DNA from 4 places in the Zhengella sedimenti genome. Region 1 is predicted to be linked to each of the others. Evidence: predicted binding sites of a transcription regulator. Region 1 holds the regulator's gene; each other region holds the start of a gene.
What was found. The regulator LexA, encoded in region 1, represses DNA repair genes until DNA is damaged. The targets are predictions, from matches to a motif close to TGTTCNNNNTGTGTTCNG.
Positions count from the first base shown of each region.

Region 2: the regulator LexA is predicted to act here: its motif matches at 4,425-4,442, upstream of ACLB6G_RS00960 (YifB family Mg chelatase-like AAA ATPase).
Region 3: the regulator LexA is predicted to act here: its motif matches at 2,064-2,081, upstream of ACLB6G_RS03925 (helicase-related protein).
Region 4: the regulator LexA is predicted to act here: its motif matches at 4,193-4,210, upstream of def (peptide deformylase).

Region 1 covers NZ_JBKFFP010000004.1:363,454-370,686, reverse strand. Annotated here, with positions in the region: gene ACLB6G_RS13725 (class I adenylate-forming enzyme family protein) at 1-1,018, shown strand, start outside; gene ACLB6G_RS13720 (SDR family NAD(P)-dependent oxidoreductase) at 1,023-1,781, shown strand; gene lexA (transcriptional repressor LexA) at 1,914-2,618, opposite strand; gene ACLB6G_RS13710 (molybdopterin molybdotransferase MoeA) at 2,732-3,952, opposite strand; gene moaC (cyclic pyranopterin monophosphate synthase MoaC) at 3,964-4,446, opposite strand; gene trpC (indole-3-glycerol phosphate synthase TrpC) at 4,450-5,265, opposite strand; gene trpD (anthranilate phosphoribosyltransferase) at 5,268-6,290, opposite strand; gene ACLB6G_RS13690 (peptidylprolyl isomerase) at 6,334-7,233, opposite strand, start outside.
Region 2 covers NZ_JBKFFP010000001.1:189,748-196,980, forward strand. Annotated here, with positions in the region: gene addA (double-strand break repair helicase AddA) at 1-2,283, shown strand, start outside; gene trxA (thioredoxin) at 2,359-2,682, shown strand; gene ACLB6G_RS00960 (YifB family Mg chelatase-like AAA ATPase) at 2,811-4,343, opposite strand; gene gshB (glutathione synthase) at 4,518-5,462, opposite strand; gene ACLB6G_RS00970 (putative bifunctional diguanylate cyclase/phosphodiesterase) at 5,665-7,035, shown strand; gene ACLB6G_RS00975 (septal ring lytic transglycosylase RlpA family protein) at 7,040-7,233, opposite strand, start outside.
Region 3 covers NZ_JBKFFP010000001.1:787,279-794,511, forward strand. Annotated here, with positions in the region: gene ACLB6G_RS03910 (acetyl-CoA C-acetyltransferase) at 1-690, shown strand, start outside; gene phbB (acetoacetyl-CoA reductase) at 812-1,534, shown strand; gene ACLB6G_RS03920 (hypothetical protein) at 1,667-2,032, shown strand; gene ACLB6G_RS03925 (helicase-related protein) at 2,224-5,241, shown strand; gene ACLB6G_RS03930 (RNA-binding S4 domain-containing protein) at 5,275-5,682, shown strand; gene fdxA (ferredoxin FdxA) at 5,854-6,195, shown strand; gene ACLB6G_RS03940 (CarD family transcriptional regulator) at 6,565-7,137, shown strand.
Region 4 covers NZ_JBKFFP010000001.1:11,333-18,565, reverse strand. Annotated here, with positions in the region: gene ACLB6G_RS00105 (lytic murein transglycosylase) at 1-1,107, shown strand, start outside; gene ACLB6G_RS00100 (NADP-dependent oxidoreductase) at 1,114-2,148, opposite strand; gene ACLB6G_RS00095 (hypothetical protein) at 2,309-2,482, shown strand; gene ACLB6G_RS00090 (TraR/DksA family transcriptional regulator) at 2,504-2,818, opposite strand; gene ACLB6G_RS00085 (DNA recombination protein RmuC) at 2,926-4,143, opposite strand; gene def (peptide deformylase) at 4,262-4,795, shown strand; gene fmt (methionyl-tRNA formyltransferase) at 4,835-5,767, shown strand; gene truA (tRNA pseudouridine(38-40) synthase TruA) at 5,772-6,521, shown strand; gene ACLB6G_RS00065 (transporter) at 6,512-7,099, opposite strand; gene dapE (succinyl-diaminopimelate desuccinylase) at 7,105-7,233, opposite strand, start outside.

The sequences.
Region 1 (7,233 bases):
CACACCCAAGGGCGTCCAACTCCAGCACTATGCGCTGATCGAGAACATGTGGAACCTCGGCAACCGGATGCATGTGACCCATGAAGACCGGCTCTGGCTGGCGGTGTCGCTCTACTGGGGACTGGGCTGCGAGAACGCGCTGTTCAACCTTCTCACCCATGGCGGCTGCGTGGTGCTGCAGGAACATTTCGATGCGGGCGAAGCGCTGCGGATCATAGAGGAAGAGCGGTGCACGCTGTTCTACGGCACGCCCAACATGGCGCAAGCGATGCACGAACACCCTGACCGGCCCAAACGCGATCTCACCTGCCTGCGCTCGGGCGGAGCGACGGGTTCGGTCGAACAGTTCAAGCGGATCGTCGAACTCGGTGCGACAGAAATCTGCCACATCTACGGGCTGACCGAGAGCTACGGAAACTGCAATGTCAGCGACGGCAAGCTGGATCCACGCGACAAGGTCCATGCCTCCGTCGGCAGGCCGCTTGACGGCGTCATCCAGCGCATTGCCGACCCGGAGACGAATGAGGAGCTTCCGCGCGGCAGGATCGGGGAAATCCAGATCAAACGCTATGTGACGATCGGGTACTACAAGGACGAGGACAAGAACCGCGAGGCGTTCACGCCGGACGGCTATTTCCGCACCGGCGATTTCGGGTTCGTCGATGAGGACGGCTTTCTCTATTTCCGCGGCCGCATCAAGGAAATGATCAAGACAGGCGGCATCAACGTGTCGCCGGCCGAGGTCGAGGACCTGCTGATGAGCCAGCCCGGCGTCAAGCTCGCCTTTGTCGTCGGAGTGCCGGACGAGGTTCGTGACGAGATCATCGGCGCCGTCATCGTTCCGAGCGGCCCTGTTCCTAAAGACTTCACAAAGACCCTCGATGCGGCCATGCGCAAGGAACTCGCCGCCTACAAGGTTCCGCGTCTCTATCATTTCGTGGAGGAGAAGGACTTGCCCCTGACCACCACCGGCAAGGTTCAGAAGAACCGCTTTGCCGACTACTTCAAGAGGACCTGACCGGATGGATTTGCAACTCAAGGGACGCACGGCGCTGGTAACAGGCGCGAGCGCCGGCATCGGCGCGGGCATCGTGGAAGTCCTGGCACGCGAAGGCGCTGTCGTTGTTGCGACAGCACGGCGCGCGGATCTTCTGGAGGCGCTGGCCGAAAAGGTGGCTGCCGCCGGCCATGGGCGGCTCGTCCTGATCCCCGGCGACATAACGGACAAGGACGATGTCGCGCGCATTGCCCGCGAAGCCCAGGAGGCGGTCGGCCCGATCCAGATCCTCGTCAATTGCGCGGGCGGGTCGAGGCCCTTGCCGATCGATGCCCCGGATGAAGACTGGGACGAGGCTTTCGCGCTCAACTTCACCGCGGTGCGGCGGATGACACAGGAATTGTTGCCGGCCATGCGTGCCGCCCGCTGGGGCCGCATCATCAACCTGAGCGGCACCATGGAACCGCGCAGCGTCAATGCTGCAAGCGCGGCAAAGGCAGCGGTTCATCTCTGGGCAAAGGGGCTGGCCTGCGACATCGCCAGGGAAGGCATCACCGTCAACACCATCCCGCCGGGCCGCATTGTGAGCGAGCAGATCTTGAACAGGCTGCATCCGACCGAGGAAGCGCGGCAGAGCTTCATCGAGAGGAACATTCCGATCGGATATTTCGGCAAACCGGAGGATATCGGAAACCTGGTCGCCTTTCTCGCCTCGCCGCTGGCCGGCTACATCACCGGCAATGTGATCCCGGTCGATGGCGGGATGCACAATTTCGCGCATTGATCCGACCGGACCGCTCCCGGTCTCCGGACCACCCCTCCCGAAAGCGGAACGTCCGGCATCTTGCCAGAGGGTGCCGGGACCATTCCCTCACAGAGGATGGGAACGCCGCGCGAGGCAAGGCGTTCCCGGTCGTCAGTAGCGGCGGATCAGTCCTACAAGACGGCCCTGCACCTTGACGCGGTGGGGCGGGAAGATCCGTGTCTCGAAGGACGGGTTGGCCGCTTCGAGCGCAATCGAGGCGCCCTTGCGGCGGAAGCGCTTCAACGTCGCTTCCTCCTCGTCCACCAGGGCGACGACGATGTCACCGGGATTGGCGGTCTGACCGTTGCGGATGATCACCGTGTCACCGTCGAAGATGCCGGCCTCGATCATGGAATCGCCGCGTACCTCAAGCGCATAGTGCTCGCCGCCGCCCAGCATGTCCGGCGGAACGGCAATGGTGTGGGTCTGGTGCTGGATCGCGTCGATCGGCACGCCTGCGGCAATGCGCCCCATCACGGGGATGGCGATCGATTGCGCCGCATCGCCTTCGGGCGTTGCCGGTCTTGCCGCGGCCGGTTGCCCCCGGCCACCCTCGATGACGCTTGGCGAGAATCCGCGCGTCTGCGGTCCGTTCGCCATGGCCTCGGGAAGACGGATCACCTCCAGCGCGCGCGCCCGGTTGGGCAGGCGGCGGATGAAGCCCCGTTCCTCCAGCGCCGTGATCAGGCGGTGAATGCCCGATTTCGAAGCCAGGTCCAGCGCATCCTTCATCTCGTCGAAGGATGGCGGAATGCCCGTCTCCTTCAGCCGCTGATGGATGAAGAGCAGAAGTTCATGCTGTTTGCGGGTGAGCACAGGCCACCTCCAGACGAGTCGCAATACAAAACCGGAACAAACATATCTGTTCCCGTCCTGTTCCGCAAGGGGCTGCCCATCCGGTCCCGAAAAGGACGGTCCGGGGCAAGGTGTCAGGTGTCCGGATTGCGCAGGATGAGGCAGGGAACCGCAACGCCTTTTGCCGCTTGCGGGGCAGCGATGGGCCGGATCACGAGGCAATTGGCCCCGGCGAGGGTGGAAAGCATGGAGGAATCCTGGCGCTCGAAAGGCGTGACGCCGAGCCCGCCCGTGCCATCGCCCGCGCAGACCGCGCGCACATGATCCTGCCGGTCGCCATTGGCCTTCATCGGCACGGTCAGCCGGGCCATGCGGATGTCGTGGACGTGACGGGCGCCGCACATCGCGGTGATCAGCGGCAGCAGGAACAGATGGGCACAGACCAGGCTGGAGACAGGATTTCCCGGCAGGCCGAGCACGCGCGTTTCGCCGAAGCGGCCGACCATGAGGGGCTTGCCGGGCCGCATGGCGATCTTCCAGAAATCGAGGTCCATGCCCATGTCGGTCAGGACCGACTGGACGAGATCGTGATCGCCGACGGAAGCGCCGCCCAAGGTGACGATGATGTCGGCGCCGGCATCGCGCGCGCGGCCGACCGCGGCGGCTATGACGGCGCGGTCGTCGCGGGCAATCCCCAGGTCGATGACCGCGGCGCCGGCCTCGGCGGCCAGGGCCGCAACGCCGAAGGAATTGGATGCAATGATCTGGTCCGGGCCGGGCAGGGTGCCGGGCGGCACGAGTTCGTCACCGGTCGCCAGGATCGCCACCAGGGGCCTGCGCGCGACCGGCAGGCGGTCGTGATTGGCTGCCGCGGCCAGCGACAGCGCCGCGGCGTCCAGCTTTCGTCCGGCCTTCAGGATCGTACCGCCCTGGCGGAAGTCCAGGCCTTCGACGCGGATGTTGCGGCCTTCCGGCTCTGACTGTCCGGCGCGGATGCGGCCGCCGCCAAGGACCGTCACGTCTTCCTGGAGGATGACGGTGTCGGCGCCGGGCGGAACCGGTGCGCCGGTGAAGATGCGGACGCATTCGCCAGCACCGACCTTGCCGGAGAAGCGGTGGCCGGCGGCGGATTCGCCGATCACGTCCAGTTCGGCCGGCACGGTGGCGATGTCGGCTGCCCGCACGGCATAACCGTCCATGGCGGAAGCGGGGAACGGCGGCTGTGTTCTGCGCGCGGCCAGGTCCTCGGCCAGGTAGCGGCCTGCCGCGTCGGCGATGTGCACGTCCTGCGTGCCCAGCAGTCCGGCGCCTTCAAGCAGCCGGGACAGCGCCTCTGCGACGGGAAGCAATGCCATGTTCTCTTTCCTCAGTCCTCTGCGCGCCAATGGCCCGATTTTCCGCCCTGTTTCTCGATCAGGCGGATATCGGTGAGCACCATGCCGCGGTCCACGGCCTTGGCCATGTCGTAGATCGTCAGGCAAGCCACCGAGACAGCAGAAAGCGCTTCCATTTCCACACCGGTCTGGCCGTTGACGCGCGCCAGGGCGCGTACGCGAAGGCCGGGCAGGGCGTCGTCAGGCTCGATGTCGACAGTCACCTTTGTCAGCAGCAATGGATGACACAGCGGCACCAGTTCGTGCGTCTTCTTGGCGGCCATGATGCCGGCGATGCGCGCGGTGGCAATCACGTCGCCCTTCTTGGCATTGCCCGCCAGGATCATGGCGAGCGTTCCGGCATTCATTCGCACCGCGCCTTCCGCAACGGCCGTGCGGGTGGTCGCGGCCTTGTCGCCGACATCGACCATGTGGGCTTCGCCAGAATCGGCGATATGCGTGAGACGGTCAGCCATGGCTCAGCCCACAGCCCGGCGGGCGGTGCCGCCCTCGAGCAGGGCGCGGGTTGCGGCCGTCACATCGTCCTGGCGCATCAGGCTTTCGCCCACCAGGAAGGTCGTCACGCCGCAGCCGGCAAGCCGCGTGCAATCGTCATGGGTGAAGATGCCGCTCTCGCCGACGAGCAGGCGGTCGTCCGGCGCCATCGCGGCCAGGCGCTCGGTCGTCGCGAGGCTGACCTCGAAGGTGCGCAGATTGCGGTTGTTCACCCCGAGCAGGCGGGAGGAGAGGGTCAGCGCGCGCTCCATTTCGGCCTCGTCATGGACCTCGATGAGCGCATCCATGCCCGCTTCGAAAGCCGTCTCTTCAAGGGCGCGGGCCTCGCCGTCGGAAAGGCTTGCCATGATGATGAGGATGCAGTCGGCGCCCCATGACCGGGCTTCCCAGACCTGGTAGGGCTCGAACATGAAATCCTTGCGCAGGGCGGGCAGGGCGACGGCCTCACGCGCGGCCGTCAGGAATTCGGGCGCACCCTGAAAGCTCGGGCTGTCGGTGAGCACCGAAAGGCAGGCCGCGCCACCGGCCTCGTAGGCGCGCGCCAGCGCCGGTGGGTCGAAATCGGCACGGATCAGACCCTTGGACGGGCTGGCCTTCTTGATCTCGGCGATCAGGCCGAAGCGCGTGGCCGCCTTGCGGTCCTCAAGCGCCTTCAGGAAGCCGCGCGGCGCATCGGCATCGCGTGCCCTGGCCCTTACCTCTGCAAGCGGCAGGGCTGCCTTGGCGGCGGCGATTTCCTCGCGTTTGTAGGCTTCGATCTTCTTCAGGATATCGGCCATGGTCAGGCTTCCTTGCCGGCGTTGGACACCGCGACCAGGCGTTCCAGCGCGGCGAAGGCACGTCCTTCGTCGATGGAGGCCGCGGCCATGGCGACGCCCTCGGCGACGGTTTCCGCCTTGTCCGCAACGACGAGCGAGGCGCCGGCGTTCAGCAGGGCGATGTCGCGGTAGGCGTTTTTCTCGCCCTGAAGCACTCCGCGCAAGGCCTTCGCATTGTGGGCGCCGTCACCGCCCTTGAGGTCGGCGAGCGATGCGCGCGCCAGACCGGCATCCTCAGGTGTCACGTCGAAACGGCGCACCGTGCCTTCGTTCAGTTCCACAACATGGGTAACCCCTGTGGTGGTCATCTCGTCAAGGCCGTCGCCGTGGACCATCCAGACCCGTTGCGAGCCCAGGTCCCTGAGGACATGGGCCAGCGATTCCAGCCATTGCGGCGCGAACACGCCGACAAGCTGCCGCTTGACCCCGGCCGGGTTGGAAAGGGGCCCGAGCAGGTTGAAGATCGTGCGCGTTCCCAGTTCCACGCGGGTGGGGCCGACAAAACGCATGGCGGAATGGTGGGCGGGCGCGAACATGAAGCCCAGTCCGGCCTCGCGGATGCAACGCGCGATCCCGGCGGGATCAAGTTCCAGGTTGATGCCAAGCGCCGCGAGGGCGTCCGCCGCGCCGGATTTCGAGGACAGCGCGCGGTTGCCATGCTTGGCGACGGGCACGCCGCAGCCGGCGACGATGAAGGCGGCGCATGTGGAGACGTTGTAGGTGCCGGAACCGTCGCCCCCCGTGCCGACGATGTCGATGGCATCGGCGGGCGCCTCGACCGGCACCATCTTGGCGCGCATGGTCGAGACGGCGCCGGAAATCTCGTCCACCGTTTCACCGCGAACGCGCAGCGCCATCAGGAACCCGCCCATCTGGCTGGGCGTCGCGTTGCCCGACATCATGATGTCGAAGGCATTGCGCGCTTCCTCGAAGCTCAGCGGCGCGCCCTCTGCCACCTTGGCTATCGCGCTTTTCAGTTCACTCATCGCCCCCTCCGCGATACGGGATCGGTTCCGGCCGTCCTTCCCCTCAGAAGGACAAGGCCCGTTGCAGCGCGCCGCGGTCCATGGTCACGGCGTACTTGTCGCGCAGCACGGCGACAAGCTGTTCCAGCAGATCGTCTGAAAACGCACCGGTCAGTTGCTGGCGTTCGGCATCGGGAATCGATTCGGCCGATGCGCCAGCCGGTTCGAACACCTCCGTGACCCGGAACAGGATCTGCGTCTGCGACGACGGGCCCGGCACAAGGCCGGTGCCGCCCTGCCTGATGGAGAAGGCGGCGGTGACACCGGCCTTGCCGATATCGGCATCGTCGGCGCCGCGCTTCAGCCCGCGCTTGATCTGCTTTTCCAGATCCAGTTCGGCGGCGATGGCGTCGAGGGTCTCGCCATCGGCAAGGCGCTTTTCCAGTTCGCCAGCCCTGGCAGCCAGCCGCTCAGCGCGCTCGTCGGCCGTCCATGCCGCCACCACCGCATCGCGGACCTCGTCAAGGGTGCGGTCGCGCGCCGGCGTCACGCCGTCCACTTCGTACCAGACGAAACCGGAGCGGCCGTGATTGAGCGGCGGGTTTTCCACGCCCGTTTCGGCCTCGAACGCTGCCTTGAGCAGTTCGGCCTGCTCGGGAATGTCCGCCACAGCGCTGCCGTCGGGAGCCAACCCGGTCCGGTCGACCGCCTCTATCGTCGTCATCGGCAGGTTCAGCTGCCGGGCCGCTTCCGCCATCGTCGCGCCGCCGGCGCGGGCGTCCTCGTAGGAATCGTGGACGTCAAGCAGGATGCGGTCGGCCTCGGCGAGCGCGAGTTCGTTGCGGATCTCGCCGGCAACGGCTTCCAGCGGCTTCGTGTCGGCGGGATTGATCTCCCGCACACGCAGGATCACCGGGCCGAAGGTGCCGTCAATCACGCCGGAGACCTGGTTCTCGCCCAGCGA
Region 2 (7,233 bases), on a different contig from region 1:
CAGGACACCAGCCCCGTGCAATGGGACGTCATCAAGGGACTGGCAGCGGAGTTCTTCGCCGGCCAGGGCGCCCGCGACAACGTGACCCGCACCGTTTTCGCCGTGGGCGACGAGAAGCAGTCGATCTACTCCTTCCAGGGCGCCGAACCGGATGCCTTCGACGCCACACTCGGCCATTTCCGGGACCTGACGGCAGCGGCCGGGCAGCCGCTGGAGCCGGTGAAACTCACCTACTCGTTCCGCTCCACGCCGGACGTGCTGCGCGCGGTGGACACCGTCTTCGCGGCGGAAGCCGTGCGCAAGGGCCTGACGCGCTATGGCGACGTGCTCGAACACAAGGCGGTGCGCGAGGGCCATCCCGGTCACGTCGAGGTCTGGCCGTCGATCGAGGCCGCGGCGAATGACGAGGAAGAGGACTGGACCAGGGGCATCGATCACGCCACTGCGCCCGCGGTGGAACTTGCCAACCGCATCGCCGCCACGGTGGACCACTGGCTGAAGACTGGCGAGACGCTTCCCGGACAGGGCCGCGCCATCGCGGCAGGCGACGTGCTGGTGCTGGTGCGCAAGCGGGACCGCTTCATCCACGCGCTTTCGAGGGCGCTGAAGAACCTCGGCATCCCGGTGGCGGGCGCCGACCGGCTGAGCCTGCCGGCCCATATCGCGATCAAGGACATGATGGCCATCGGCCGCTTCGTGATGCAGCCCGAGGATGACCTTTCATTGGCCGCCGTGCTCAAGAGCCCCGTCTTCGGCCTGGATGACGGGGACCTGATGGATCTCGGGCTGGACCGGCCCGCCACCCGCAGCCTGTGGCGGACGCTCTGCACAGCGGCGGCAGGCAACCCGCGCTACCAGGCCGCCGAAACGCTGCTACGGGCCTGGCGCGCCGAAGCCGGCTACCGCCGGCCCGCCGACTTCTACGCCGGCCTGCTGGCGCGCGATGGCGTGCGGCGGCGCATGGTGGCGCGGCTCGGCGCGGAGGCCGACGAGATCCTCGACGAGTTCCTCGCCTTTGCGATGGCACAGGAGCGCACCGGCGTCACCGACATGGAGAGCCTGCTCGCCACGCTGGAAACGAGCGCCCCGGAAATCAAGCGCGAAATGGACCAGAACCGCACGGAACTCCGCATCATGACCGCCCATGCCGCCAAGGGGCTGGAAGCGCCGGTCGTGTTTCTCGTCGACAGCGGCTCGGCGCCGGTGGTGGCGCAGAACCGGCCGGCGCTGACCCCTTTCAAGCCGGAGGGCAGCGCGGTCAAGCGCTTCGTATGGCGCGCCGGCGCAGGCAGGAACGAGGCACTGGCGCTGATCGACGCGCAGAACGATGCCCGTGCCGAAGACGAATACCGGCGGCTGCTCTATGTCGGCATGACGCGGGCGGAAGACCGGCTGGTCATCTGCGGCTATCACGGCAAGACAGGCCAGAAGGACGGCACATGGCAGAAGCTGGCCCATGAGGGGCTGGCCGGATCGCCCCATGCCCGCGAGACGGTGCATCCCGTGACCGGTGAAACCATCCTTGTCTACCGCGAGAGCGAAGGCGGCGGCCAGGCGGTGGCCGCGGCGAAGGCGGCGAAGGCGGGACCGGCCGAGCCCGAGCCACTGCCCTTCGACCCGTCGGCGAGGCCGGTTTCCGCCGACCCGATGCCGCGGCCGCTGTCGCCTTCCGGCGCGGCCCTCATCATCGACCCGCAGGCCGGCGACGCGCCACCGATGGGTTCGCCCGTGCTCGACGCGCCGGACATGGCACCGCTTGCCATCCGGCGGGGCATTGCCGTGCACACCCTGTTCCAGATGCTGCCGGATGTCGCGCCGGACCGGAGGACGGCGACGGCGCGGGCATGGCTGGCACGCAACGCGGCCGACTGGCCGGAAGGCGAAGCCGAGCGGTCACTCCGAACCGTCCTCGCCATTTTGGCGGACGGGACGCTGGGCGACGTGTTCGGCCCCGGGTCGCGCGCGGAGGTGCCCGTTTCTGGCCATGTCGAGATCGCCGGCCGGAGGCATCCGGTCTCCGGAATCATCGACAGGCTCAGCGTGAGCGAGGATCGCGTGCTGGCGCTGGACTACAAGACCAACCGGCCGCCGCCGGCATCGCTGGAGCAGGTGCCTGCCGCCTATGTGGTGCAGATGGCGCTCTACAAGGCGCTGCTCCAACAGCTCTGGCCGGACCGACCCGTCGCCTGCGCCCTGCTTTTCACCGAGGCGGCGCGGCTGATCACGCTGCCCGATGCGGCTATGGACGAGGCACTGGCGCGGCTGCGCCGTCATCAGGCGTGACAAAGATGTGACTTGAACAGCGTTGCCCGAAAGACCACATTGGCGGCAACACGATTCCTGCAAGGAGAACGAAGAATGGCGACCGTCAAGATCGACAAATCCAATTTCCAGTCCGACGTGCTTGGCGCCGCCGAGCCGGTGGTGGTGGATTTCTGGGCCGAATGGTGCGGCCCGTGCAAGATGATTGCCCCGGCGCTCGACGAGATCGCCGGCGAAATGGCCGGCAAGATCAAGATCGCCAAGGTCAATATCGACGAGAACCCGGAACTGGCGGCCCAGTATGGCGTGCGCTCCATCCCGACGCTGATGATCTTCAAGGGCGGTGAAGTGGCCGACATGAAGGTGGGCGCCGCGCCCAAGACGGCCCTGTCGTCCTGGATTTCCGGCGCGGTGGCCTGAGCCGTCACGCCTGGACACACGGCCCGTGAGGCCGTGAACGAAACAGCTGTCGAACCCCGGTGCCTCGCGCCGGGGTTTTCCATTTTCTGCGGCCGGGCGTAATCGCGGCCACGGCCCCATGCCGCCGCTCAGGCCGCCGACGCCATGCGTTCGCCTGCCATGCGGTAGGAAATGGATTCGGCCAGATGGATGCGGCCGACGGTTTGCGCCCCGTCGAGATCGGCCAATGTCCGTGCAACCTTCAGGATGCGGTGATAGGCGCGGGCGGAAAAACCGGCCTTCTCGGCGGCATCATGGAGCAGTTGCAGACCGGCGGCATCGGGGTTTGCCACCTGTTCGACCAGTGCCGTCGGGCAATGGGCATTGGTTGATGCCGGCGGCAGGCCAAGAGCCTGGTAGCGTTCGGACTGGATGAGCCGGGCCTTTTCCACGCGGCGCGCCACGACAGCCGACGTCTCCGCGGCGGACGGGCGGATCAGGTCGGTCGCCGTCACGGCGGGCACATCGATGCGCAGGTCGATACGGTCGAGGAGCGGGCCGGAGATGCGCGCCTGGTAATCAGCCTGGCATTTGGGTCCGCGCGGGCAGCGATGCCCCGGTTCGCCCGCCATGCCGCAGCGGCACGGGTTCATCGCGGCAACAAGCTGGATGCGGGCGGGATAGGAGACGCGGTGGTTGGCGCGCGCAATGAAGCACTCCCCGCTTTCCAGCGGCTGGCGCAGGGAATCCAGCACGGCGGGCGAGAATTCCGGTAACTCGTCGAGGAAGAGCACGCCGTTATGCGCCATGGACACCTCGCCCGGCCGGGCACGGAACCCGCCGCCGACCATGGCCGCCATCGATGCGGAATGGTGGGGCGCGCGGAACGGGCGCCGGTCGGACAGCTTGCCGCCGGCCAGTTCCCCGGCGATGGAGGCGATCATCGAGACATCGAGCAGTTCGCGCGGCGTCAGGCGCGGCAGGATCGAGGGCAGGCGCTGGGCCAGCATGGACTTTCCCGATCCGGGCGGCCCGACCATGAGCAGGTTGTGCCCGCCGGCAGCGGCGATCTCGAGCGCCCGCTTGGCCGTTTCCTGGCCCTTGATGTCGGCCATGTCGGGCAGGTTCGCCGGCGCCTGGCGGATCATCGGCTCCGGGCGCGACAGGACCTGCGTGCCGCGGAAATGATTGGCGATGGCGATCAGGCTGCGCGGGGCGAGGATGTCCATGTCCGCACCCGCCCAGGCCGCCTCGGCCCCGGACCCGTGCGGACAGATCAGTCCGAGCCCCTCGGCATTGGCGCCCATGGCGGCCGGGAGCGCTCCGGCCACCGGCGCGATGGTTCCGTCGAGCGCCAGTTCGCCGAGAACGACATAGGAGGCCAGCGCATCGGGCGGAATCGCACCGAGCGCGGCCATGAGGCCGAGCGCGATCGGCAGATCGTAGTGGCTGCCCTCCTTGGGCAGGTCGGCCGGCGCGAGATTCACCGTCACCTTCCGGACCGGCATGGTGAGGCCGGAGGCATGAAGCGCTGCCTGCACGCGCTCTCGGCTCTCGGCAACCGCCTTGTCCGGCAGGCCGACGATGTGCATGTTCATCTTGCCGGGCGCGACCATGACCTGGACGTCGACCGGAACAGCCTCGATTCCCTGAAAGGCAACCGTGCGGACACGTGACACCATGTGTCATCCCCTTCGCGGACCGCCCCCCCAGCAGCCCGCCGCTCATGTGTCAGCACGCATCATATTGAAAATCACAACCGGCGGAAGAAATCAAGAACAAAGCAAAAACATTCCACCCGCCGCGGTGGAATTTGGTTGCATGCGGTTGCAATGGCGGAACAGAAGCCTTGCGGCTCAGCCGGCGCGGCGTTTCTCGACCGCATCCCAGAACAGGGCCGCGATGTCCGCGCCGCCGAACTTCTTCACCTCGCGCACCCCGGTGGGAGAGGTGACGTTGATCTCGGTCAGCCAATCGCCGATGACGTCGATGCCCACGAGAATGAAGCCGCGCTCGCGCAGCGCCGGACCGATGCGGGCGCAGATTTCCTTCTCCCGCGCGGTCAGTTCGGAATGCTCGGCCCTGCCGCCGACATGCATGTTGGAACGGCTGTCGTGCTCGGCCGGCACGCGGTTGATCGCGCCCACCGGTTCGCCCTCGATGAGGATGATCCGCTTGTCTCCCTTGCGCACGGCGGGCAGATATTGCTGCACGATGTAGGGCTCGCGGAACACCTGCTCGAACATTTCCAGCAGCGCCGCCAGGTTGCGGTCATCCTCGCGCATGTGAAAGATGCCGGCGCCGCCATTGCCATAGAGCGGCTTGATGATGACATCGCCATGCTTGCGCCGGAAGGCGGCCACATCTTCGCGGTTGCGCGTGATCAGCGTCGCGGGCATCAGGTCGGCGAACTCGGTGACGAAGATCTTCTCCGGTGAATTGCGCACCCAGGCCGGATCGTTGACCACAAGCGTCGCCGGGTGGATGCGCTCAAGCATGTGGGTCGTGGTGATGTAGTTCATGTCGAAGGGCGGATCCTGGCGCAGGAGCACGACGTCCATTCCGGACAGGTCGGTGCGCACTGCCTCACCCAGGGTGAAATGGCTGCCCTTCACGTCGCGGACCTCGAGCGGCTCGAGCCAGGCATGGATGGCGCCGTCCTCCTGGGACAGGCTGTCCGGCGTGTAGTGGAAAAGGCTGTGGCCCCGCGCCTGCGCCTCCAGGCAGAGGGCGAAGGTGGTGTCGCCTTCGATCCCGATCGAGGAAACATGATCCATCTGGACCGCGATGTTGAGTGCCATGCCCGCTTGCTCCCTGATGGCCGGCTTCAAGCCGGACCGGTGACGTCCGTCCTGCCCATGTATCGCCCGGCGGGCGTCTTGCCAATTCCAAACAGCCGGGCGGCTCATCGCGGGTCACGGCGTTGACCGGCGCAGGGCATCACGATTTGTTCAGGATTTCGCGCCAGCATCGGGCAATCGCGATGGTTAAACAGGGCAGTCCATGCGCATGTCCGGCAGAGACGACCGGCATTTGTCCGCTCACGATGCCGTGCTGACGGATCCGTTGACGGGGCTCGGCAACCGCCGGCGCTTTTCGCACAAGATCGCGCGGCTGATCGAGGACAGGCGGAACGATCCGGCCCCCTTCGCCATCTGTATTGTCGATCTGGACGGCTTCAAGCCGGTCAACGACCTTTTCGGCCGTGTCGCGGGCGACAACATTCTCATGCAGGTGGCGCTGCGCCTGCGCAACGCAGTCGACGAGGGCGCCTCGGTGGCGCGGATCGGCGGCGACGCCTTCGCCATCCTCTATCCATGGGTCTTCACCGAAAAGGCCGCGCGCGACCATGGCGAGATGCTGCTGGAAGTGATTTCGGCGCCCTACGACCTTGGGGACCGGACAGCGCGGCTGGGCGCCTCCATCGGCGGCGCGCTCTTCTACAACGGCGAGGACGATGCGGACGCGCTGCTGGAAAAGGCGGAAACGGCGCTGCGTCACGCCAAGAACTCCGGCCAAGCGACAGCCACCATCTACAGCGCCGCAATGGAGGAGGAAGCCCGCCGGGCGATGCTGATCGAGCAGGCGCTGCGCCGCGCGGTTCCGGCCGGGGAGGTCGAACCCCACTTCCAGCCCATCGTGGACCTGAAGACACGCCAGACCGTCGGTTTCGAATGCCTTGCGCGGTGGACCGATCGCGATGCCGGACCGGTCCCTCCCTCGGATTTCATTCCGATCGCCGAGGAGCGCGGCATCATCGGCGCGCTGTCACAGTTGCTGCTGCGCAAGGCCACACAAGCCGCGCAGGACTGGCCGGATCACCTTTTCCTCTCCTTCAACCTGTCGCCGTCGCAACTCGTCGATCCCAATACCGGCCTGACGATCCTCGCCATCCTTCACCAGACCGGATTCGATCCGCGGCGGCTGGACGTCGAGATCACAGAAACCGGCGTCATGACCAATCCCGCAGCGGCCAGGACGGTCATCGCGGATCTCCGCCGGGCCGGCATCCGTGTCGCGCTCGACGACTTCGGCACCGGCCAGTCGTCGCTGGGCCGGTTGCGCGAATTCCAGTTCGACAAGCTGAAGATCGACCGCGCGTTCATTTCAGGCGTCCTGCACGACCGGCCCTGCAGCCACATCGTCAAGGCCATTCTCGCCATGTGCGAGGGGCTTGGCATGGACGCCGTGGCCGAGGGCGTGGAGGAGGAGGCACAGGCGCAGGTGCTGCTCGATTTCGGGTGCACAGGCGGACAGGGCTACCTGTTCGGCAGGCCCTGCGACGCCCGGTCGACGCTGGTGCGCCTTCGCGATGCCTTCCCGCACACTGTCCACTCCGATCCGGCCGCGGCGAACGGGCCAGGCAAGGGCTGACGGTTCAGCCGTTCACCAGGCAGACCTTGGTGTGGCCGCGCGAGATGAACCCCAGCTTGCCGGCGGCCGCCCTGGAAAGGTCGATCACGCGGCCCTTCACGAAGGGTCCGCGATCATTGATGCGCACGATCACCGAGCGGCCATTGCGCTGGTTGGTGACCTTGACACGTGTGCCGAAGGGCAAGGTCCGATGTGCCG
Region 3 (7,233 bases), on a different contig from region 1:
GTGGCGCGCCAGTGGCAGCTGACCCGCGACGACCAGGACGCCTTTGCCGTCGCTTCGCAGAACAAGGCGGAAGCGGCGCAGAAGGCCGGCCGCTTCAAGGACGAGATCGTTCCGGTGACGCTGAAGACCCGCAAGGGCGACCTGATCGTCTCCGACGACGAGTACATCAAGCATGGCGTGACCATGGACAGCGTGGCCAAGCTGCGCCCGGCCTTCGACAAGGAAGGCTCGGTGACGGCGGCCAATGCGTCGGGCATCAATGACGGCGCGGCGGCGGCCGTGCTGATGACCGAGGAAGAGGCGGCGCGGCGCGGCATCGCCCCGATGCTGCGCATCGTGTCCTGGGCCACGGCCGGAGTCGATCCGCAGATCATGGGCACGGGCCCGATCCCGGCCTCGCGCAGGGCGCTGGAGAAGGCCGGTTGGACCGTCGACGACCTCGATCTGGTGGAAGCCAACGAGGCCTTCGCCGCACAGGCCTGCGCGGTCAACAAGGACATGGGCTGGAACCCGGACATCGTGAACGTGAACGGCGGCGCGATCGCCATCGGCCATCCGATCGGCGCGTCCGGCGCGCGCATCTTCAACACGCTCGCCTTCGAGATGAAGCGGCGCGGCGCGAAGAAGGGCCTTGCCACGCTGTGCATCGGCGGCGGCATGGGTGTCGCCATGTGTTTCGAGGCCATGTGAGAACAGCCATCAGCGGGCAGGAGGGTGTGAAGCGGCGGAGAAGCAACCGGGCCATTGGCCTGAAGTTTCTTCATCCGTCCTCGCGTCTTCCGGTCCGCTCCTTGAAGGGGAGGAGAAGTGCATGTCAAAGGTAGCAATCGTCACGGGCGGATCGCGCGGCATCGGCGCGGCCATTTCCATGGCTCTGAAAGAAGCCGGCTACACCGTCGCCGCCAACTATGCCGGCAATGACGAGGCGGCGGCGAAGTTCAGCTCGGAAACCGGCATCAAGACCTACAAGTGGTCGGTTGCCGACTACGAGGCCTGCCAGGCGGGCATCGCGAAGGTCGAGGAGGAACTCGGTCCGGTGGCCGTGCTGGTCAACAATGCCGGCATCACCCGCGATTCCATGTTCCACCGCATGACGCCGCAAATGTGGAAAGAGGTGATCGACACCAACCTGACCGGCGTCTTCAACATGACGCACAATGTCTGGCCCGGCATGCGCGACCGCAAATTCGGCCGCGTCATCACCATTTCCTCGATCAACGGCCAGAAGGGCCAGGCCGGGCAGGCCAACTATTCCGCCGCCAAGGCCGGCGACATCGGGTTCACCCGCGCCCTGGCGCAGGAAGGCGCGCGGGCCGGCATCACGGTCAATGTGGTGGCGCCGGGCTACATCGCCACCGACATGGTGATGGCGGTGCCGGAAAAGGTGCGCGAGAGCATCATCGGGCAGATTCCGGTCGGCCGGCTGGGCGAACCGGAGGAGATCGCGCGCTGCGTGGCCTTCCTGGCCTCCGACGATGCCGGTTTCATCACCGGGGCGACGATCTCGGCCAATGGCGGGCAGTATTTCTCGTAAGGCCGGGAAACCGTGGAATGCAAAACGGCGGGCGCCCTTTCCGGGCGCCCGTTCGCGTTTCCGGAAGGCGGGCTTCGCACCGGCTGCGAAAACGGGTATCATCGGCGCAGTGCGACAAGCGGAGAGAATGCGATGCGCAGGATCCTGCATGCCCTGCCGGTCCTGATCGCCGGCCTGCTGTTTTCACAACCCGTTCTCGCCGACAGGATCGACGGCGACTGGTGCTCGCCGGACGGCAAGCGGCTGCACATCGACGGGCCCGCGATCACCATCCCGTCGGGTGCGGAGATCATCGGCGACTATGGCCGCCACAGTTTCCGTTACGAAGGCCCCGAGGGCGACCCGGAAGCCGGACAGGTGATCGAGATGCGGCAATTGTCCGAGGAGGCCATGCTGCTTGTGCGCGTGATCGACGGCGTTTCCGGCGAGCCGGTCCGCTGGAGCCGTTGCCAGGCGATCAGCCGGTTCCCATATGGGAGTGGCGGGAACAAAGCCTGAATCAACCGGAGTCAGCGATTCGTCGCCGATTCGTTCCAGACTCGTTCCGCCTGAATCCGCGCACCGGTTGCAACCGGCGCATGAATGAGAAAAGGACCGGTCGTGCTTGCAGCCTGCTTCCAGCTGTGCTTTGGAAACGGGCGCAGCCCTTGCGCTGTCCCTGATCCGTCCGAAGGACCGCTCCGCCCACGATGAACGCGCCCGCAAGACAGAACGAACCGCTCGTCCTTTCCGGGCGGGATGTCACGGCGGTGCTGGGTCCCACCAATACCGGCAAGACACACCTGGCAATCGAGCGCATGGTCGCGCACGACAGCGGCGTGATCGGCCTGCCACTGCGCCTGCTGGCGCGGGAGGTCTATGGCCGGGTCTGCGAAAAGGTGGGCGCGGGCAACGTGGCGCTTGTCACCGGCGAGGAGAAGATCAACCCGCCCGGCGCGCGTTATTCGGTGTGCACGGTGGAAGCCATGCCGCGCCAGACCGATGCCGCCTTCGTGGCCATCGACGAGGTGCAACTGGCCGGTGATCTGGAGCGCGGGCATATCTTCACCGACCGCATCCTGCATCTGCGCGGGCGGCAGGAAACCCTGCTGCTCGGCGCCGGCACCATGCGCGGCATCCTGGAAAAGCTGCTGCGCGGCCTTTCCGTGGTGACGCGGCCGCGCATGTCGCATCTTGCCTGGTCGGGATCGAAGAAGATCACCCGCCTGCCGCGCCGGTCCGCCATCGTCGCCTTCTCCGCCGACGAGGTCTATGCGATCGGCGAACTCATCCGCCGCCAGCGCGGCGGCGTGGCGGTCGTGCTCGGCGCGCTCAGCCCGCGCACACGCAACGCGCAGGTCGGCCTCTACCAGTCGGGCGACGTGGATTTCCTGGTGGCGACAGATGCCATCGGCATGGGGCTGAACCTCGACGTGGACCATGTCGCCTTTGCCCAGACCTACAAGTTCGACGGGTTCCAGTACCGGCAACTGACGCCGGCGGAACTCGGCCAGATCGCGGGACGTGCCGGGCGGCACACGCGCGACGGCACGTTCGGGGTCACCGGACAGGCGGACATGTTCGAGGAGGAACTTATCGAGCGGCTGGAGGCGCACGACTTCGCGCCGGTGCGCACGCTGCAATGGCGGACCGCGCAGTTCGATTTCTCCAGCCTTGCGGCGCTTGCCCGGTCGCTGGAAACCATCCCGCCGGTGGAAGGGCTGACGCGGGCGCTGCCGGCCGTCGACCAGCAGGCGCTGGGCTTCCTCTCGCGCGATCCGGACGTGCAGGCATTGGCGACGAACCGCGAACGGGTGGAACTGCTCTGGGACGTCTGTGCGCTGCCGGACTACCGGCGTATTGCCCCGGCACAGCATTCGGAGATCATCGGCCAGCTTTACGGCGACCTGGTGCGGCACGGCCATGTCGATGAGGATTACATGGCCGAACAGGTGCGACGGGCCGACCGGACCGAGGGCGATATCGACACGCTGTCGGCCCGCGTGGCACAGATCCGGACATGGACATTCGTCTCGCACCGGCCGGGATGGCTGGCCGATCCGGCACACTGGCAGGAAAAAACACGCGAGATCGAGGACAGGCTGTCGGATGCCCTGCATGAAAGGTTGACGAAACGCTTCGTAGACCGCAGGACTTCCGTGCTCATGAGGCGCTTGAGAGAAAACACGATGCTGGAAGCGGAAATCAGCCCGGCCGGGGACGTCACTGTCGAAGGCCATCACGTCGGTCAGTTGCAGGGGTTCCGGTTCACAGCCGACACGTCTGCGGAAGGCGAGGACGCCAAGGCTGTGAAGGGCGCGGCGCAGAAGGCGCTGGGGCAGGAATTCGATGCGCGTGCCGAGCGTTTCGCCGCCACGGCCAATGGCGACCTTGCCCTGTCGTCCGACGGCATCCTGCGCTGGCTTGGCTCGCCCATCGCCATGCTGGCCGCCGGTGACAATGTCCTGCGGCCGCGCGTGATCCTGCTGGCCGATGAACAGCTGACCGGCCCGGCGCGCGACAAGGTCGCGGCGCGGGCCGAGCGTTTCGTCGGCTACCAGGTCGAAAGCCTCCTGAAGCCCCTGCAGGACCTGGCGGCGGGAGAAGGGCTGGAAGGCATCGCCAAGGGTATCGCCTTCCGCATGGCCGAACAGATGGGCGTGATCAACCGGCGCGAGATCGCCGACGAGGTCAAGGCGCTCGACCAGGACACGCGAGCGGGCCTGCGCAAGCTGGGTGTGCGTTTCGGCGCCTATCACCTTTTTGTCCCTGCGCTCCTCAAGCCGGCGCCGGCGGGGCTGATCACCACGCTCTGGGCCTTGTTCCACGATGCCAGGGACGAGCCGGGCTTTGGCGACGTGGTGGCGGCGCTTGCCGCCGGGCGTACCTCGGTCGTCACCGACCCGGCGTTCAAGACCGAATTCTACCGTCTGGCGGGGTTCCGCGTGCTCGGTCGGCGGGCCGTGCGCGTCGACATCCTGGAGCGGCTGGCCGATCTCATCCGCCCCGCCGTTTCCTGGCAGCCCGGTCAGGGCAACCGGCCGGAGGGCGGCTATGACGGGCGCGCCTTCGTCGTCACGCCGGCGATGATGTCCATCCTCGGCGCGACGCCCGACGACATGGACGAGATCCTCGGGGCGCTGGGCTACCGCGGCGAGACAAAACCCGCCGAAGAGGTTGAAGCGCACCTGGCCGCGCTGGATGCGGCCGGCAAGCCGGAGGCCGTCGCGGCGCCGGCGGATGACGCTGCAAACACCGGTCCCGCGGCGAGCCTGGATGCGATACCGGCGCAGACGCCCGGAACGGACGATGCGGCGGAGACTGCCGCGGCAGAAGCCAGCCCGCAGCCCGCCGGCGAGGCAGCGGAACCGGCTCCGGAAACCAGTGAAGGCGGCGCCGACATTGCCGCCGAACAGACGCCGGACCAGGCCGACAGCGCGGACAGGGAACCGGAAGCGCCGCGCACGATCACCGTCTGGCGGCAGGGCCGGGCCGAGGGGCGGGGCCGTCCGCAGGCGCCGCGCGGGCGCGAAAACGAGCCAAAGCGCGAAGGTTTCAAGGGCCGGGGCCGTGACCAGAAGCGCGGGCCGAAGCCTCCGAACAAGGGGCATGGCAAGCCGGAGCGGCCGCAAGCCGGCAAGCCGCAGCGCGAGGCCAAGCCGCAGCGGATCGATCCGGATTCTCCCTTTGCCAAGCTGGCTGCGCTAAAGGACAAGATGGGCAAATGACGCCATGACGGCGCGGACAGGTCTTCCAGCGGCATGACGGCCGAGGCCGGCGCGGATGGCGGCGGACGCCAGCGGCTGGACAAGTGGCTGTTCTTCGCGCGTATCGTGAAATCGCGGTCGCTGGCCGCCAAGCTGGTCCAGTCTGGCCGCGTCCGGGTCAATCGCGACAAGACCGAGAGCGCCGCCAAGGCGGTGCGTCCGGGCGACGTGCTGACCGTGACGCTGGAAGGGCGTGTCCTGGTTCTGAAGATCGTGGCGCCGGGTGCCCGGCGCGGACCATACGAGGAAGCCCGGTTGCTCTACGAGGATCTTTCGCCACCGCCGCCGTCGCGCGACGAGCGGCTGCCAGACCAGTTGCTGCCGGTGCGCGAGGCCGGGAAGGGCCGGCCGACCAAGAAGGAGCGGCGCCAGACGGACCGGCTGAAAGGCAGCGATGGCTGAATTCGCCGGTCCTGCGGCCGCCGGCCATGGAAGGCGCGCCATTCTGCCGCACCGCAAAAACTTGACCCGAAATGCCCGCCGGGCAGCAAAGCTTTCTCTTGTCAGGGGCATCCAAAGCCGTTACCTGACACGCAAAAGAACGGAGCGATGCTTGAAGCGCCGGAGCCTGAGATGACCTATATCGTCACCGACAATTGCATCAAGTGCAAATACACAGATTGCGTCGAGGTCTGTCCGGTCGACTGTTTCTATGAAGGCGAGAACATGCTCGTCATTCATCCCGACGAATGCATCGACTGCGGCGTTTGCGAGCCGGAATGCCCCGCTGAGGCCATAAAACCCGATACTGAACCGGGCCTTGAAGACTGGCTGAAGCTGAATACAGAATATGCTTCGATCTGGCCAAACATCACCGTCAAGAAAGACCAGATGCCGGATGCCGAAAAATTCGACGGCGAGCCGGGCAAGTTCGAGAAATACTTTTCGGCCGAGCCCGGAACCGGCGACGAGTGAATGAACGCCTGCTTCAGGCGGCACGTGTATGAAAGTTAACGTTAGGTCACTCCCCTTTTCCGGGCCCGGAAAAGGGAGTCCCCGTTCGCGTATGCGGCAAATTCTTGATTCTTTCGCTTTTTTGTGATATTTACCTCACATCATGCCGGTTCATGCAATCAGCCACATGCGCGCTGCGCGTTAATCTTTGAAAGGTTCAAGCCTCACCAGTCAGGCCAAGATCATCCAGGGCAGGGCGTGACAGTCGTGTCCAAGGGGCGGTTTGGTGCCGGGGGGTGCGGTTTTGGCCCGCGTGTCTGCTTGTCCGCGATCCGGCCCGTTTCCGATGCTGGCGAAACCGCCCGCGTCCAACAGGGAGTAAAGAAGCGTATGGCCACCCAGCAGAAGAAATCGGCACAGCGTCAGGGTTTCAAGACCGGCGAGAGCATCGTGTATCCGGCGCATGGCGTCGGCCAGATCGTCGCCATCGAGGAACAGGAAGTCGCCGGGCACAAGCTGGAGCTTTTTGTGATCGATTTCCAGAAGGACAAGATGCGCCTCAAGGTGCCGGTCGCCAAGGCCGTTTCCATCGGCATGCGCAAGCTTTCCGAAACCGATTATGTCGATCGTGCTCTCAAGGTCGTCCAGGGCCGGGCCCGTGTGAAGCGCACCATGTGGTCGCGCCGCGCACAGGAATATGACGCGAAGATCAATTCGGGCGACCTGATCTCGATCTCGGAAGTCGTGCGCGACCTCTACCGGGCCGAGAACCAGCCGGAACAGTCCTATTCGGAACGCCAGCTCTACGAAGCCGCCCTTGACCGCATGGCCCGCGAAATCGCCGCGGTCAACAAGATGAGCGAGACCGAGGCCGTCAACCTGATCGAGCAGAACCTTAACAAGGGCCCGCGCCGCGGCGCCAAGGCCGACAACGAGGAAGCCGACCAGGAAGAAGCGGCCTGATCGCGGCAACACAGCGTTCAGTCTTTCTTGACAAGCCCCGGCCCCGTGCCGGGGCTTTTTCAGTTCGCGCGCCCGGTTCCCGGTTCCACAACGCCT
Region 4 (7,233 bases), on a different contig from region 1:
CGCCAGCGCGGCGTCAGCGCGGCTACGTTCAACGCCGCCTTCGACGGCGTGACGCTGAACTGGAAACTGCCGGACCTCGTGCCGCCGGGCACGAAGCCGCAAACACCGAGGGAGCAGCGGCAGGCGGAGTTCGGCGCGCCCGCCCGGTATTTCAATCCCGGGACGGTGCAGGGCGCGGCGGCCGGCGGGCGCAAGCACAAGACCCGCCTGGCCTCCACGTTGCAACGCATCGAGAGCGCCTACGGCGTGCCGGGCCGCGTCCTGCTTGCCATATGGGCGCGCGAAAGCGGTTTCGGGCGCGCGAAGATACCGCATGATGTCTTCGAGGTGCTTGGCACCAAGGCCTTCATGTCGACCCGGAAGGACCTGTTTCGCGCCGAACTGCTGGCAGCCCTCGAAATGGCCGAAAGGGGCGTGCCGCCGCGCAACATGAAATCCTCCTGGGCCGGCGCGCTCGGCCAGCCGCAATTCATGCCCTCATCCTATCTCAAGCATGCCGCCGACGGCGATGGCGACGGGCGCGCCGACATCTGGGGATCGCAAGCCGATACGCTGGCTTCCATCGCCAATTACCTGCGCCATCACGGCTGGCAGACCGGCCGCGACTGGGGCTTCGAGGTGGTCGTGCCGCAATCGGTTTCCTGCGCGCTGGAAGGTCCGGACCGGGGCCGGCCGATCGCGCAATGGGAAGCGATGGGCATCCGCCGGGTGAACGGCAAGGCCTTCCCCGCCCACGAACTGAGGGGCGAGGGCTATCTCATGATGCCGGCCGGACGCCTTGGTCCGGCCTTCATCGTCACGCCCAACTTCTACGTGCTGAAGGACTACAACGAGAGCGACCTCTACGCGCTCTTCGTCGGCCATGTCGGCGACCGCATCGAATGGAATGTCGGCGATTTTACCCAAGGCTGGGGGAAGATCGACAAGCTCTGGCGCTCCGACATTGCCGCCATGCAGCGTGTCCTGGAGAGCCAGGGCCATGACGTGGGCGGCGCCGACGGCCTGCCGGGTTTCAAGACCCGGCGCTCCATCGGCGCCTGGCAGGCGAAGAACGGCCGCCAGCCCACCTGCTTTCCCAGTGCGGCACTGGTCAAGGCGATCCGCTGACCCGGATCAGGCCGTCGGATCGTCCGCGACGCGGATGATCAGCTTGCCCTTGTTGCGCCCCGTGAGCAGGCCCCGGAAGGCGTCCACGGTGTTTTCCAGTCCGTCCACGATGTCTTCCGTGTAGCGGATCCGGCCGTCACGCACCCACTCCGCCATCTCGCGCTCGAAGGCGACGCGATGCTCCGCCTCGTGGTCGTAATTGATGAAGCCGCGCACGGTGAGGCGCTTCACCAGGATCGCCCGCATGAACATGGGCAGGAAGTCCGGCCCTTCCGGAAGTCCCGAAAGATTGTAATAGGCGATGGTGCCGCAAACCGGCATGCGGGCGAATTCGTTGAACAGCGGGATCACGGCCTTCAGCACGTCGCCCGCCACGTTCTCGAAATAGATGTCCACGCCGTCCGGGCAGGCCGCCTTGAGTTTCTCCGGGAAATCGGCGTCCTTGTAGTTCACGCAGGCGTCGAAACCGAATTCGTCCACCACCTGCGCGCATTTCTCGTCCGATCCGGCAATGCCCACAGCCCGGCAGCCCTTGATCTTCGCGATCTGTCCGACGAGCTGGCCGACGGCGCCGTTCGCCGCCGAGACGACCACGGTTTCGCCGACTTTCGGCTTGCCATGCTCGATCAGGCCGGCATAGGCCGTGAAGCCCGGCATGCCGAGACAACCGAGCGCGGTGGAAATGGGCGCGGCCGCGGGGTCGAGCTTGCGGCAGGCATTGGCCGGCAGCACCGCATGGCTCTGCCAGCCGGTGCGTGCCAGCACGATGTCACCGGCCGAAAGCGAGGCATCGCCGCTTTCCACCACCGAGCACACCGCCTCCGCCGTCACCACGCCGCCGATCTCGGTCGAGGCGGCATAGGACTTGGCCGGGCTCATGCGCCCGCGCATGTAGGGATCGAGCGACAGGTAGATGACCTTGAGCAGGACCTCGCCCTTGCCCGGCGAGGCATAGTCATGGGCTTCCAGCTTCAGTTCGTCATGGCCCGGCATTCCTTTCGGATAAGCCGTCAGGATGATCCGTTGACCGTTCGCGCCCATGTTGTTCTCCTCTGATGGCGATCGTCGAGCCGGGACTATAGGCCCGCGACCGGCGAGGGCAAGCAGGCCGTGCCGTATGAGCCTTGGTAAACAGAACGTGAAGCCCGAAACCGTTTGGCACGATCGGCGTAAAAGGGAATGGGGCACAGGGAGATGAGAGATGAAAAGATACGGCCGCCTGAACGACCTCGCCATGATGATGATCAAGCAGGCTAGACTGCTCAAGCAGGGCGGATTGCTGACCGAGGCGCGCGAACTCGCCCGTCGCGCACTTTTCCTGCGCGCCTGCGACCGGCTGGCGCTTCAGCCGGTGCGCATTCGCGTCAAACGGTGATCGTCAGGCGAAGGGTGCCGGTCAGGCGCAATTGCGGCAGAAGGGCGTGGCCGGCAGAAGTTCCAGCCGGTCGACAGAGATTTCCTCGCCGCATTTCACGCAATCGCCATAGCTGCCGTCCTCGACGCGCTTGAGCGCCGCGTCGATCCGCCGAAGCTCTTCCATGCCCTGGTTGCCGAGGCTTTCCAGCACTTCGTCGCCTTCGCGCTCCGTGGCCCGCTCCTCGGTGTCCGCGCTCGCCGGTTCGTCCAGGTCATGTTCGATTTCCGCGAGACGTTCACGCAGTTCGGCCTGGCGGGCGAGAAGCTTGTTCTTGAAATAGGCGACATCGACCATGAAATTTGTCTTTCCTCTTGTAGGCCGCGTCGTGCGCGGCTCGTCTTCCGGCACGATAACCGGACTTGCGTGATTTTTCTTGATTTGGCTCAAGACCGGGCTTCGGGTCAATCCTCGTCGACCAGGCGCAACCTGAGACGTCCACCCCCGTTTTCGCCGCCCGGGGGCGGCGCGCCATCCTGCAAGGACATGCCCTGGCGCCGCCGATCGGCTTCGGAAGGTGCAAATTCCAGCGCCTCGATCTTCTCGCCGCGCCGCGACAGCTTCTGTGTGGAGGTGACGATCTGCTCGATGTCCCGCGCCGCCTGTCCGAAGTGGCTCTGCAATTTCATCACGCGGTCGTTCAGCCGCCCCAGATCGTTCATCAGATGCGCCACCTCGCCCTGGATCAGGTGTGCCTGCTCGCGCATGCGGGCATCCTTCAGCACCGCCTGCACCACCTGCACCGACAGCATCAGCAGCGATGGGGAAACGATGACCACGCGTGCCCTGTGCGCCTTCTGCACCAGCGCCTCGAAGTGTTCGTGGATGTCGGCGAAGATCGATTCCGACGGCACGAACAGGAAGGCGGTGTCCTGTGTTTCGCCGGGGTTGAGATATTTCTCGGCGATGGCAGAAACATGCACCTCCATGTCGCGCCGGAAGCGCTGGCGGGCCTGCTTCTCGGCTTCCGCGTGTTCCGCCTCGCGGACCGCGTTCCAGCCCTCAAGCGGGAATTTCGCGTCAATGACCAAGGGCGGAGCGCCGTTCGGCATGAGGATCAGGCAGTCCGGCCGCGAACCGTTGGCGAGCGTCGCCTGGAATTCATAGGCGCCCGCCGGCAGTGCGTCGGCGATGATCGCTTCCATGCGGGCCTGGCCGAAGGCCCCGCGCGTCTGCTTGTTGGAAAGGATGGCCTGAAGTTCCACCACCTGGCCCGCCAGCGACTGGATGTTGGTCTGCGCCGTGTCGATGACCGCCAGGCGCTCCTGCAGTTTCGCCAGGTTTTCATGGGTCGATTTGGTTTGCTCGGCCATCGTCTGGCCGATCCGGCTCGTCATGCCGTCGAGGCGTTCGCGGATCGACTGGTTGAGCTCGGCCTGGCGCGATCCGAACACCTCGGCCAGCGTCGCCATGCGTCCCTGCATCTCGCCCTGCGCCTTCATCAGGTCGGCCAGCAGGCGCTGCTGCTCGGCTGCCTGCGCGGCGGCTTCGGCGCTCCGCCGCGCCCCCCGCCGCCATGCCAGGAGGCCGGCCCCCACCAGCACCGCCGCGGCCGCAAGCGCGACATGTCCCAATGTGATGATGGTCCGGCCGAGCGTGCCAGCCGGCTCCGAAAGCAGCATGATCAACGATTCCATGATCGTGACGGTAACAGTTTTGCATCGCCGATGCGAGATCAAAACGCGAACAAACGCAAGCAGGCGCGTTGACGCCTCGCGCGCGAACGCTTATGTGCACGCCATGACGATCAAGCCGCTTGTCCTGTTGCCCGATCCCGTCCTGCGCGAGGTGTCAAAGCCTGTCGAGCGCGTCGACGATGCCTTGCGCAATTTCGCCAGGGACATGCTGGACACGATGTATGATGCGCCGGGCATCGGCCTTGCCGCCATCCAGGTGGCCGAGCCGATCCGCATGCTGACCATCGATCTGGCCAAGGAGGACGAGGAACCGCAGCCGCATGTCTTCATCAACCCGGAGATCGTGGCATCCAGCGACGACCGGTCGGTATACGAGGAAGGCTGCCTGTCGATCCCCGACTATTACGCCGAGGTCGAACGGCCCGCCCGCGTCACGGTCAATTATCTCGACCTTGACGGCAAGCAGCGCACGATGGAGGCCGAGGGCCTGATGGCCACCTGCCTGCAGCACGAGATCGACCACCTGAACGGGGTTCTTTTCATCGACCACATCTCGCGCCTGAAGCGCGACATGGTCATCAAGAAATTCAGGAAACTGGCGAAGGATCGCGGCGGCACCCGCACCATGGTGGGCTGACGCGTCCGCGCCGCCTTCAGGAAGCCGGGGGAGCCTGCCATGCGCATCGTCTTCATGGGAACGCCGGATTTCTCCGTGCCAACGCTTCGCGCGCTTCACGCGGCCGGGCATGAGATCGTTGCCGTCTATTCGCAGCCGCCGCGCAGGGCCGGCCGCCGTGGCCTTGAACTGACGCCTTCGCCCGTTCACAAGGCCGCCGAAGCACTCGGGCTTGAGGTGCGCACGCCTGTCTCGCTGAAGGGAGAAGCGGAACAGGCGGCGTTTCGTGCGCTGGAGGCGGACGTGGCGGTCGTTGTCGCCTATGGCCTTCTCCTGCCGAAGGCCGTTCTGGAAGGCACGCGCCTGGGCTGCTTCAACGGCCATGCCTCCGCCCTGCCACGCTGGCGCGGCGCGGCGCCCATCCAGCGCGCCATCATGGCCGGCGATACGCAAACGGCGATGATGGTCATGAAGATGGACGAGGGGCTGGATACGGGCCCGGTGGCCATGACGGCGCCCGTCGCCATCGGCCCGGACATGACGGCCGGCGAACTGCACGACGTGATGATGGAAACCGGCGCGCCATTGATGGTGGAAGCCATGGCGGCGCTTGCCACCGGAACGCTGACGCTGACGCCGCAGGCGGAAGACGGCGTCACCTATGCCGGCAAGATCGGGAAGGCCGAGACGCGGATCGACTGGTCGCGCCCGGCTCGCGAGGTTCACAACCGGATTCGCGGGCTTTCGCCCTTCCCGGGCGCATGGTGCGAGATGACGCTCGGCGCAGGCCGCCCCGAAAGGGTCAAGCTTCTGGGCTCGACGCTGGGCAAGGGCGAGGGCGCGCCCGGCACCGTGCTGGACGATGCGCTGACGGTGGCCTGCGGCCAGGGCGCCGTTCGCCTCACCCGGCTGCAAAAGGCCGGCGGCAAGCCGCTCGACGCCAGGGGTTTTCTCCTTGGAGCGCCGGTCGGTCCCGGAACGAGGCTGGACTGACGCCATGCCGCGCTATCGGATGACGGTCGAATATGATGGCACGCCCTACAAGGGCTGGCAGCGCCAGAAGAACGGCCACAGTGTCCAGGCCGCCATCGAGGCCGCCATCGCCCGCTTTGCCCGCGAGGATGTGACCTTGCAGGTGGCCGGCCGCACCGATGCCGGCGTCCATGCCACGGGGCAGGTCAGCCATGCCGATCTTGAGCGCGACTGGCCGCCCTTCAAGTTTCACGAGGCGGTCAACGCCATGCTGCGCGAGGCCGGCGAGGCGGTGTCGGTCCTGTCCGTCGAAAAGGCGCAAGAGGGCTTTCACGCGCGCTTTTCCGCCACCCGCCGCCATTACCTCTATCGCATCGTCAACCGCCGCCCGCCGCTGGCGCTGGACCGCGACCGCGCCTGGTGGGTGAAGAAGGGCGTGATCGACGAGCAGGCGATGGCCGATGCGGCGCAAGTGCTCATCGGCACCCATGATTTCACCACCTTTCGGGCCGCCCAGTGCCAGGCGAAGAGCCCTGTGAAGACGATGGAGCGCATCGCCGTGACGCGGTCCGGGGACTGCATCGAGGTGCGCTGCTCGGCCCGCTCCTTCCTGCACAACCAGGTGCGGTCCATGGTCGGATCGCTCAAGCTTGTGGGCGAGGGCCGCTGGACCAGGGACGACTTGCGCCATGCGCTGGAAGCCCGCGACCACCAGGCCTGCGGCGCACTGGCCCCGCCGCACGGGCTCTATCTCACCGGCGTCGATTACGGTTGAGAGGTCAGGCCGAGGAGGCTGTGCATGGCGACCAGCACGAGCACGGACGTGACCGCCATGCCGATGAAGATCGCCGTGGAATACATGGCGTCGCGGCCGATGGATCCGTGCGTGATGCGCCAGCCGAGGGCCAGCGAGACCAGGAAGATCGTCAGCGAGAGAAAGCCGGACGGGTCGGGCTCGCCCGGCGACAAGAGCCGCACGAGCGCCGGCGGCACGGCCAGCCATACGAGAATTGCGCTGCCCCAGTTGGTGGCGATCACGTAGGCCGCGAAGGAGCGGCCCATGCCGATGCCGTTGCCGATGAGCGCGAGCAAGGCTATCGGCAGGAGCCATGCGGCGAGGTCGGCCAATCCCAGCCGGAGCACGGTCGCAGACAGCGCGGAGCCGTCCGAAAAATCGGGCGCGGCCGCCACCCAGGAAAGCAGCATGGGCGGCAGGGCGAGCAGGATCGACCAGAATGACCGCCAGAACCCTTCCGCCGAGATATCCATGCGCGCCAACGCGTCACCCTTCGCCGTCGCCATGATGCGCCAGGCGGCGGACAGGTGGGCCTGCACGTAGTCGGCGTCAAGCATGGCCCTCAGGCTCCGCCCGCCTTGGCAGCGAACCAGTAGGCGATGAAATGATGATAGATGCGCGTCAATGTCTCGAGGTCTGAAACCGGAACGCGTTCGTCGACCATGTGCATGGTCTGGCCGACCAGTCCGAA